3 regions of the Tumebacillus algifaecis genome follow, and region 1 is predicted to be linked to each of the others. Evidence: a T-box and tRNA genes for the amino acid it is inferred to sense, from the RefSeq annotation. Region 1 holds a T-box; the other regions hold tRNA genes.
The links. A T-box is a leader RNA that pairs with one kind of tRNA and senses whether it is charged. The one in region 1 lies ahead of ileS (isoleucine--tRNA ligase), so its partner is inferred to be a tRNA-Ile.

Region 1 (3,266 bases):
TAAAACGAGGTAAGATCGGAGACCTCTCTGTGCATGGGGAGGGATGCGATCTTGTGGTGACGCGTGAGATTGCCGACTTTATCCGCCTCCATTTGTCGCAAGTTGGACGGGCAGCGGTACAGAATCGGGAGATCTCTGCGCTGGACTATCTGGCGCCGCAGGTGGAGTATCAGGAGAAGGCGTTCACCGTGATGTCGCTTCGAGTTGATGCGGTGTCCGCTGAGTCGTTTGGACTGTCGCGCACAAAAGTTGTCGAACCGATCAAAAGCGGGAAACTGCAGTTGAACTGGCAGGTGATCGACGACCCGGCGACTGCTGTGGAAGAAGGGGATGTTCTGTCCTTGCGCGGCCACGGGCGTGCCAAGATCTTGGAGATTATGGGACAGTCACGCAAAGGCCGGACGATTTTAAAAATTGGCAAGTATCTCTAACTTTCGGCAGGAGTTCCCATCTTCCCGTCGAATATTTTGGTGAAGAATGGCGAATTTTGGCTCTTTTTATTTGACTTTTACGAAAGCACAGGAGGTCCCAACAGCATGCCTTTGACTCCGCTTGATATCCATAACAAAGAATTTGGCCGCTCGTTTCGCGGGTATGATGAAGATGATGTAAATGAGTTTCTGGACCGCGTGATCAAGGACTACGAAGGATTGATCCGTGAGAATCGCGATTTGGAAGAAAAGCTGGTGACGCTCGAGGAGCGGCTGTCTCATTTTCACAACATAGAAGAAAGTTTGTCGAAATCGATCATCGTGGCGCAAGAGACTGCTGAAGAAGTGAAGTCGAATGCGCGCAAGGAATCGCAACTGATCATCAAGGAAGCGGAAAAGAACGCGGACCGTATCCTGAATGAGGCGCTGTCCAAGTCCCGCCGTGCTGCGATGGAGCTGGACGAACTGCAAAAGCAGGCCGCTGTGTTCCGTGCGCGGTTCCGTTCGCTCATCCAAGTGCAGTTGGAACTGATCGACAACGATCAGTGGGAGAAGATCTTGGACGAAAAGACGATTCGCATGGATAAAGACGACAAATTGGATGTATAGGCTGGATTAGGTTTGACAATGCTATTTGTAGTATCATATAATGACTGCAAATTTATTATATCTTGACGTTGAGCGGGAAGAGTACCTCGTGGAGTCCTTTACAGCGAACCGGGTTTGGTGTGAGCCGGGAAAGGGAAAGCTTGGGAAAATCACCCGGGAGTCGTGTGCCGAATCCCGTTTGGGTAGTAAGTAACACCGTTTTGCCCTCGTTACCGGGCCGTTGAGTGGTCATGGCTTCTTTGTCATGGCAATCAGGGTGGTACCACGGAAGATTATGAGAAGTCTCTCGTCCCTATTTTTAGGGATTGAGGGACTTTTTTGTTTGTACAGAATTGGAGGGAATCACAATGGAAAAGCCAGAGTACAGCAAAACGCTGAATCTGCCGGAAACCGAGTTTCCGATGCGCGGCAACTTGCCGCAACGTGAGCCGGGGATGCTGCAACAATGGGAAGACATGAAATTGTATGAAAAAGTACAAGCAAAGCAGGCTGGTAAGCCGAAGTTTGTTTTGCATGATGGCCCGCCCTATGCGAATGGAGACATCCACCTCGGTCATGCGTTGAACAAGATTTTAAAAGACATCATCGTCAAGTTTCGGACGATGGAAGGGTTTGACGCGCCGTACGTACCGGGATGGGATACACACGGGATGCCGATCGAGCATGCGATCATCAAAAACAAAGGCATCAACCGTCATGAAGTGTCGGTGACCGATTTCCGCGAGATGTGCAAAAACTACGCCCTCGATTTTGTGGAGCGTCAAAAGGGACAGTTTAAACGCCTTGGCGTGCGCGGTGATTGGGAGAACCCCTACATCACATTGTTGCCAGAATATGAGTCCCGTCAAATTCGCGTCTTTGGGGAGATGGCGAAACGCGGTTATATCTACAAGGGTTTAAAACCGGTACACTGGTGTGCATCGTGTGAGACGGCGCTGGCAGAAGCTGAAGTGGAATATGCGGATAAGAAGTCGCCGTCGATCTATGTGAAATTTGCTGTGAAAGATGGCCGCGGCGTACTGCCTGAAGGGTCGTTTATCGTGATCTGGACCACTACACCGTGGACGCTGCCGGCGAACATGGCGATCGCGCTTGGGGCCGATTTTGAATACAGTTTGGTTGAAGTAAACGGTGAGAAACTGTTGCTGGCCAAAGGACTTGTCGAAGAGGTGCTGAAGGCAGCAGGTGTCGAAGGCGAACCGAATGTGGTGGCAACTTTCAAAGGTCAGGATTTGGAGCGCGTCGTTGCTCAACATCCCTTCCTCGACCGCGAGTCGCTGGTGATCTTGGGCGAGCACGTAACGCTTGAGTCCGGTACGGGTTGTGTACACACCGCACCGGGGCACGGGATGGATGACTACATGGTGGGCTTGCAGTATGGACTGCCGGTTTTGGCGCCTGTCAACGGGCAAGGTAAATTTACGAAGGATGCCGGTCCGTATGAAGGACAGTTTTATATGAAGGCGAACAAGCAGATCATGGCTGACCTTCAAGAAAGCGGACATCTGTTCGCCTCGTCGGAAATCGACCACAGCTATCCGCACTGCTGGCGTTGTAAAAACCCTGTTTTCTTCCGTGCGACGGAGCAGTGGTTTGGCTCGATCGACAAGTTCCGCGATCAACTGCTTGAGCAAATCAAACAAGTGTCGTGGAGTCCGGAGTGGGGCGAAGTTCGCCTGCACAACATGGTGGCTGACCGCGGGGATTGGTGTATCTCTCGCCAGCGCATGTGGGGCGTGCCGATCCCGATCTTCTATTGCACAGACTGTGATAAGGAGATCATCAATGATCAAACGATCGACAAAGTTGCGAATTTATTTGCTGAGCATGGATCGCAGGTATGGTTTGAGAAAGAGGCGGCCGATCTCGTTCCGGAGGGCTTGACCTGTTCTTGCGGTGGTACTTCGTTCCGCAAAGAAACCGATACGATGGACGTGTGGTTCGACTCAGGTTCTTCGCATATGGCGGTCACCGATGCACGTCCGGAAATGCAATGGCCAGCCGATCTGTATCTGGAAGGATCGGACCAATATCGCGGCTGGTTTAACTCTTCGCTTTCGACCGCAGTGGCCATCCGTGGGAAAGCTCCGTACAAATCGATCGTCTCGCACGGCTTTATGTTGGATGGTGAAGGCCGCAAGATGTCGAAGTCGCTGGGGAACGTGGTTGACCCGTTGAAGGTGATGGAACAGTATGGCGCCGATATCCTGCGTCTATGGGTGGCAT
Region 2 (3,266 bases), 220 kb from region 1:
GGCATTCCGATTCGGTGGAGCGACGAAGAGTTGGAACGCGCGGTCATTGAGACGGTGCGAGCGAACGCACTTGAAGATGCGTATGTCCGGCTGACCATTTCGCGCGGAGAAGGCGCTCTTGGACCAAGCGGAGCTACCTGCATCGAGCCGACGCTGATCATCTACGTCAAGGAACTCGTCCTGCCGCCAATCGCTGAGCGCAACTTGATCGTTTTCGAGACGGTGCGCAGCACCCCAGAAACGCCAGTGCGCGCCAAAACGCTCAACTACCTCAACAGCCTGCTCGCCTATCGGGAGCTCGAAATGAGAGGGGCAGCAGAAGGCATGCAACTGACCGCAGAAGGGTACGTCGCAGAAGGGGCGGTCAGCAACCTCTTTTTCGTCGTGGACGGTGAAATCTGGACCCCATCCCTCGACACAGGCATTCTGCCGGGGATCATCCGCGAATGGGTGTTGGGGCAACTGCCCGTTTTGGAAAAGCGCTTTACGCCTTCGGACATTGCCCATGCTTCCGAAGCGTTCACCACGTCATCGGTCATCGGGATTCTCCCCGCCACTTCACTAGAAGGCAGACCGTTCGGAGACGGAACGATCGGCCCGGTGACACGACAGCTCCTTGAAAAATGGAGAAAAATCTCATCTTAAAAAACGTAGAATACCTCTTGCACTCTAGCAATACACGTGATATATTATCTCTTGTCGCCACGAGAGATCGTCGCGAATGTAGCCCATCTCATTGCGAGCAAGTCGGTCGCGGTGGTAGATGTGGCAACATCCTCGATGTGAGCCATTAGCTCAGTTGGTAGAGCAACTGACTTTTAATCAGTGGGTCGAAGGTTCGAGTCCTTCATGGCTCACCACTTGTTTTGAGGTAGCCCCGCTAAGAACGCGACGTCCTGTCGCAACGTGGGACAGAGGTAGCCCCGCTAGGAACGCGACGTCCTGTCGCACGCGGGACAGAGGTAGCCCCGCTAGGAACGCGACGTCCTGTCGCACGCGGGACAGAGGTAGCCCCGCTAGGAACGCGACGTCCTGTCGCACGCGGGACGCATATATCCTATATGCGGAAGTGGCTCAGGGGTAGAGCATCGCCTTGCCAAGGCGAGGGTCGCGGGTTCGAATCCCGTCTTCCGCTCCATTTTTACAACAAAAGATGCGGTCGTGGTGGAATGGCAGACACGCACGCTTGAGGGGCGTGTGGGGCAACCCGTGGAAGTTCGAGTCTTCTCGACCGCACCATCTTTTTCGGGGGTATAGCTCAGTTGGTAGAGCACCTGCCTTGCAAGCAGGGGGTCAGCGGTTCGAATCCGCTTATCTCCACCATCTTTGCCTTTTTAGCTCAGTAGGTAGAGCGCATCCATGGTAAGGATGAGGTCATCGGTTCGATTCCGGTAAAAGGCACCATCGCATGGCTCGTTGGAGAAGCGGCTTAACTCACCGCCCTTTCAAGGCGGCATTCACGGGTTCGAATCCCGTACGAGTCACCATTTTTTCTAACTACACAAGGCTCGGTAGCTCAGTCGGTAGAGCAGAGGACTGAAAATCCTCGTGTCGGCGGTTCGATTCCGTCCCGAGCCACCATTTTTGGATATGGGCCCATAGCTCAGTTGGCTAGAGCGCACGACTGATAATCGTGAGGTCGGAAGTTCGAATCTTCTTGGGCCCACCATTCAATAAACGCAAACAAGGGTTCAAGCCTATAAACTCAGTATGCGCGAAAGCGGTGTCTCCTGACACCGCTTTTTTATTTTGGCATACATTGCTACTAGCGGAGAGGAGGAGGCGTTGATGCCAATTGGCGGAATCAATATTTTTGCTTTCAAGGTCAATATGATCGACAAAGGCTACGTCAACATCGGTCCTCTGCTTGTGGCGGACTGGAACGGCCTATCCAAACAAAACTTTGGCACAGGTGAAGCAAACGGTGATGGCAACGCGATGTTTACAGGCGCGACTCTCGTTCAAGATTCGGATGCTGTAGAACTTCCACTTTCCAGACAAAGCCTCGTCTAACTAAAAAATCGTCGGGCAATCTGCCCCGGCGATTTTTTAGTTACGAGGATCGCGTTGAATGGAAATCCGCTTTTTGGGCTCCTCATGCCGCTGTTGCACAATCGGCAAGGTGATCTCTAAGAGTCCGTTCAGATACCTGGCCTGCACGCCATCTTCGACCACTTTTTCTGACAGCGCAATCGTGCGTCGGAACTCGCCGGTGCTCCGCTCCGACAGCAGCGTTTGCTCGCGCCGAAATCGCCGCGGCAATTGCCCACTCACGACCAATTCTCCATTTTGGACATAGAGATCGATGCCGTCCGTATTCACAAGCCCAGGCAACTCGACATGCACAATCAGCTTGCCTTCCAGGCGATACACATCGACAGCAGGGCGTTGGCGCGCAGGATGTGCAGCCTGCTGCTCCGACTGGAGCGGAACTTCGGCGGCCTCTTCGCCATCTGGAATGACAGATAGGATATCCTCCCAAAAGTCATTCCCGAAGAACTGCCGCGCATGAGATTCCCACCTAGAAAACGAGCGGGCGTTCTTCTTCATCGCTGTCCCTCCCCATGCGTCTCTTTGGTTCACCATATGCGCCCAGCGTACATCGCGTAACAATATGTGTTTATTTGTTTTCGAACCCAAGCAAGTAAATTTTTTATAATTCCCGACTGGTAGTGAGAACGTGAGAGCATACATTAACAGTCGATTCTTTGCGCTTCCTAGTACCTTGTATCACCCATTCGAACGATGAAAAAGGCAGAGCGCGGTGCTCTGCCTTTCATTTTCTTGTCGCTCTGTTACTTCAGCGAGCAGTTCGATTGCGATACACATCAAGACTCCTGCAATGATACTTCGACTCTACTCCTGTGAAGCCTTAGTATGCGCCACCATCGACCGGAATGATCAGGATGAACAGCACAAAGATGATCAGAAAGACAACTGCCCATCGAGTAAACCCACCAAATTGTCCGTACACGTTGTTACCCCCTTTTTTGTTGCTCCAATAAATTATGCGAAATCCCTTCTATTTGGAAAGGCTTGTGTGCTAGGTAACTCAAATTCAGATCAAATAGAGCTACCGTTGCTGTGTTGCGCGTTTCGGTCTCGATGTGATACCTGTTTTTTGCTGATCATCTATCTCGATACTGTCTCCTGTCCATCAGACGGCGCAGGTTCTTCATTTAAAGCCTCATGAAAACGGTCGTCCATGGTGACGACCGTTTTCTTTTTCTGTTGCGAATACATCAACCACTTCCGACAAAATCACG
Region 3 (3,266 bases), 1.8 Mb from region 1:
CCAAACATGCTGCGGAACTTGTCGTGTTCGATCGACGAGATTTTGAGCGTGTTCAATTCGACTGGCAATTCTGCACAGAAGAAGCTGTACACGGAATCGTCCATCGTTTCAAGAATGTGATTCCAATCTGGTTGGGTCTGTTGGAAGAAGTGCTCGTATGGATTTTGCCCGTACGCGTGGATCGCTAAGTCGCATGTGCCGATCCCGGCAAAGCGGAGCGGATTGACTTCGATCGGAATCAACTTGCCGCTCGGAGAAATGCGAACTTCCAGATGAACTGGGTACAAGCTCAAATCTTCGAGACTCCCCAACTTCGTTAAAAACTCGATCACAGGCTGCATCGCTTCTTGCAGTACGTGCTTGCTCGTATAGTAAATCCGATCTGATGTATCACCTGCATGAGCGAACATGCGTTTGAGCACATTTAGCACAACTGGTTGTCCTTCTGTATTAAAGAAGGCGTCAACAGCGTACTCCTCCCCCTCGATCCATTCCTCAACAATGAAACGCTCTACATTGAGGACAGATTCTGGGAACAGGTCACGGGCCTCGCGTACGTCGCGGTGAAGACGATGGCGGACATCCATCCACTCCTTCGCATCCGCAACGCGGTACACACCGAGACTCGCATATCCAACCACTGGTTTAACCACGATTGGAAACCGAAGCTGCGATGCCTGCATTCTCATCAGTTCATCAAACGAAAATTCTTGATACATAAAATCAGGGAAGAGATGAGCCAACCACTTGCGGAAATGAGTCTTGTTTTTAAAACGCTCATTTCGCTCCACGAGAACATGACCTGGCAAATGGTTCTCCAGTGCTTGTAACGCGTTTTCTGAATTGCTCAAGAGCGGAGCCTTGCGATCTCTAACCAGTTGAAAGAAAGAATTCGCCGATTTCCAATTCAGTTTTTTGTCGAATGGAACCAGTACATCTTGCGCTGCGTCTACAACTGGAATTCTGAGTTTTGCTGCTGTTTCTGACAGAAATGGTGAAACGAATGCTTGACCAAGTACCAACATCTTTGACTCCTCCAATACTTTGGATTCGCCGAAGTTTTTTCAGCACGGACAGCAAATAGGACAATTCCGTAGTGAAATTGTCCATCAAGGATTCCACCGTGGAAAAGTTCGGCAACCCGGCTGTCATAGTGTGCAGTAGCAACACCTTAGACCCGTGGCTTTGCGTCCTCACCTTTCAGTGAGTTTGCCATTATCGATTCTTCACCTTTGTAAAGCGGGTACACTTACACATTATCTTATTTCTTCGGACTTTTCAATAAAAATATTCATTTTATTTATAACCCATATTCAACTTAGTCGCCCGATATAAGTAATTCGCACCCAAAGAAGCACGATTTCAGGGCATCCGATCCAATCTTTGGCGACACCAGTACGCAATTCATTCCGCTCATCAGAATGCTTGCAGGCGTACACTCTGCTGCTTACGATCTCTCGAGGCAGCTTCTTGACAGAGTAAACAACAAGAAGCCCCAGCTTACTGATCTGGGACTCAATGTACCCAGTTGTCTCCTACACTTTCGGGCCTTCCGTCCAAGAACCAAATCTTTGCTTCCACTTCTAACGCGGCAGTTTTCTATTGGCCTTACATAACAATAAAGACCCAGTTCACTGAACTGAGTCCTTCTCTTTGCCTAGCGGTGTCCTACTCTCCCAGGACCCTGCCGTCCAAGTACCATACCTTCGCTCCGCATCGAACGCGGCACTTTTTCTATTGACCTTGTATTACAAGAAGGACCCAGTTCATTGAACTGAGTCCTTCTCTTTGCCTAGCGGCGTCCTACTCTCCCAGGACCCTGCGGTCCAAGTACCATTGGCTCTGTGGAGCTTAACTTCTGTGTTCGGGATGGGAACAGGTGTGACCTCCACGACATTACCACTAGACATATGTTATTGAAATGGTGGGCCCAAGAAGATTCGAACTTCCGACCTCACGATTATCAGTCGTGCGCTCTAGCCAACTGAGCTATGGGCCCTTAAAATGGAGCGGAAGACGGGATTCGAACCCGCGACCCTCGCCTTGGCAAGGCGATGCTCTACCCCTGAGCCACTTCCGCAAGGTATTATTCTGTGTCAAAATTGATGAAGAGTACTGATCTAAATGGCGGAGCTGACGGGATTCGAACCCGCGGTCTCCCGCGTGACAGGCGGGCATGTTAGGCCACTACACCACAGCTCCAAAACAAATGGTGACTCGTACGGGATTCGAACCCGTGAATGCCGCCTTGAAAGGGCGGTGAGTTAAGCCGCTTCTCCAACGAGCCAAGATAGATGGTGCCTTCTACCGGAATCGAACCGATGACCTCATCCTTACCATGGATGCGCTCTACCTACTGAGCTAAGAAGGCAATTGGTGGAGATAAGCGGATTCGAACCGCTGACCCCCTGCTTGCAAGGCAGGTGCTCTACCAACTGAGCTATACCCCCATGATTAAACTGCCCACTTGCGGCGACAGGTGTTATCTTAACACGCTCCCTCGCACACTCTCAATCTCTATTTCCACGCAAAATACGACAAAATTAGACACTCTCATAGTTCTGTTGGCTCATTTCGCTCATATACGATGAATTCCTACTATTTTTTAGAGAATGAAAGCTTTCACAATCTGCAAAAAGCCAAGTCTAGTCTGGAATTAGAGCGCGTATTTCTATACCTTGCTCTCTTCTCTCACGGAGATACCATGCTTCGGCGCTAGAACATCAAAAGACAGGTTCCTTGACTGATTTCGCTCGGCCGAGCTGCGCCTTACTCTCCTAGATCACTGCGGTCCAAGTACCATATCTTCGCTTTCGCTTCGGTGGTTCTTCGCTCCGCTACGAACGCGGCACTTTTTCTATTGACCTTGTATAACAAGAAAGACCCAGTTCATTGAACTGAGTCTCTCTCTTTGCCTAGCGGCGTCCTACTCTCCCAGAACCCTGCGGTCCAAGTACCATACCTTCGCTTTCGCTTCGGTGGTTCTTCGCTCCGCTACGAACGCGGCACTCTTTCTATTGACCTTGTATAACAATAAAGACCCAGTTCATTGAACTGAGTCCTTCTCTTTGCTAGCGGCGTCCTACTCTCCCAGGACCCTGCGGTCCAAGTACCATACCTTCGCTTTCGCTTCGGTGGTTCTTCGCTCCGCTTCGAACGCGGCACTTTTTCTATTGACCTTGTATAACAAGAAAGACCCAGTTCATTGAACTGAGTCTCTCTCTTTGCCTAGCGGCGTCCTACTCTCCCAGGACCCTGCGGTCCAA

Region 2: it has a tRNA-Ile gene. The T-box ahead of ileS (isoleucine--tRNA ligase) is inferred to sense a tRNA for this amino acid. The anticodon was not compared.
Region 3: it has a tRNA-Ile gene. The T-box ahead of ileS (isoleucine--tRNA ligase) is inferred to sense a tRNA for this amino acid. The anticodon was not compared.

The regions. Positions count from the first base shown of each region.
Region 1 is NZ_CP022657.1:3,109,403-3,112,668, reverse strand. It holds gene CIG75_RS13180 (YlmH family RNA-binding protein) at 1-431, shown strand, start outside; gene CIG75_RS13175 (DivIVA domain-containing protein) at 537-1,040, shown strand; T-box leader at 1,100-1,337, shown strand; gene ileS (isoleucine--tRNA ligase) at 1,388-3,266, shown strand, end outside.
Region 2 is NZ_CP022657.1:3,332,750-3,336,015, reverse strand. It holds gene CIG75_RS14485 (aminotransferase class IV) at 1-645, shown strand, start outside; tRNA gene CIG75_RS14480 (tRNA-Lys) at 785-860, shown strand; tRNA gene CIG75_RS14475 (tRNA-Gly) at 1,064-1,138, shown strand; tRNA gene CIG75_RS14470 (tRNA-Leu) at 1,156-1,239, shown strand; tRNA gene CIG75_RS14465 (tRNA-Ala) at 1,248-1,323, shown strand; tRNA gene CIG75_RS14460 (tRNA-Thr) at 1,329-1,404, shown strand; tRNA gene CIG75_RS14455 (tRNA-Glu) at 1,411-1,487, shown strand; tRNA gene CIG75_RS14450 (tRNA-Phe) at 1,506-1,581, shown strand; tRNA gene CIG75_RS14445 (tRNA-Ile) at 1,593-1,669, shown strand; gene CIG75_RS14440 (hypothetical protein) at 1,789-2,013, shown strand; gene CIG75_RS14435 (Hsp20/alpha crystallin family protein) at 2,050-2,550, opposite strand.
Region 3 is NZ_CP022657.1:1,343,298-1,346,563, reverse strand. It holds gene CIG75_RS06225 (ATP-grasp domain-containing protein) at 1-1,025, opposite strand, end outside; cyclic di-GMP riboswitch class I at 1,133-1,224, opposite strand; rRNA gene rrf (5S ribosomal RNA) at 1,791-1,907, opposite strand; tRNA gene CIG75_RS06215 (tRNA-Ile) at 1,923-1,999, opposite strand; tRNA gene CIG75_RS06210 (tRNA-Gly) at 2,006-2,080, opposite strand; tRNA gene CIG75_RS06205 (tRNA-Asp) at 2,126-2,202, opposite strand; tRNA gene CIG75_RS06200 (tRNA-Glu) at 2,211-2,287, opposite strand; tRNA gene CIG75_RS06195 (tRNA-Thr) at 2,296-2,371, opposite strand; tRNA gene CIG75_RS06190 (tRNA-Ala) at 2,375-2,450, opposite strand; rRNA gene rrf (5S ribosomal RNA) at 3,227-3,266, opposite strand, start outside.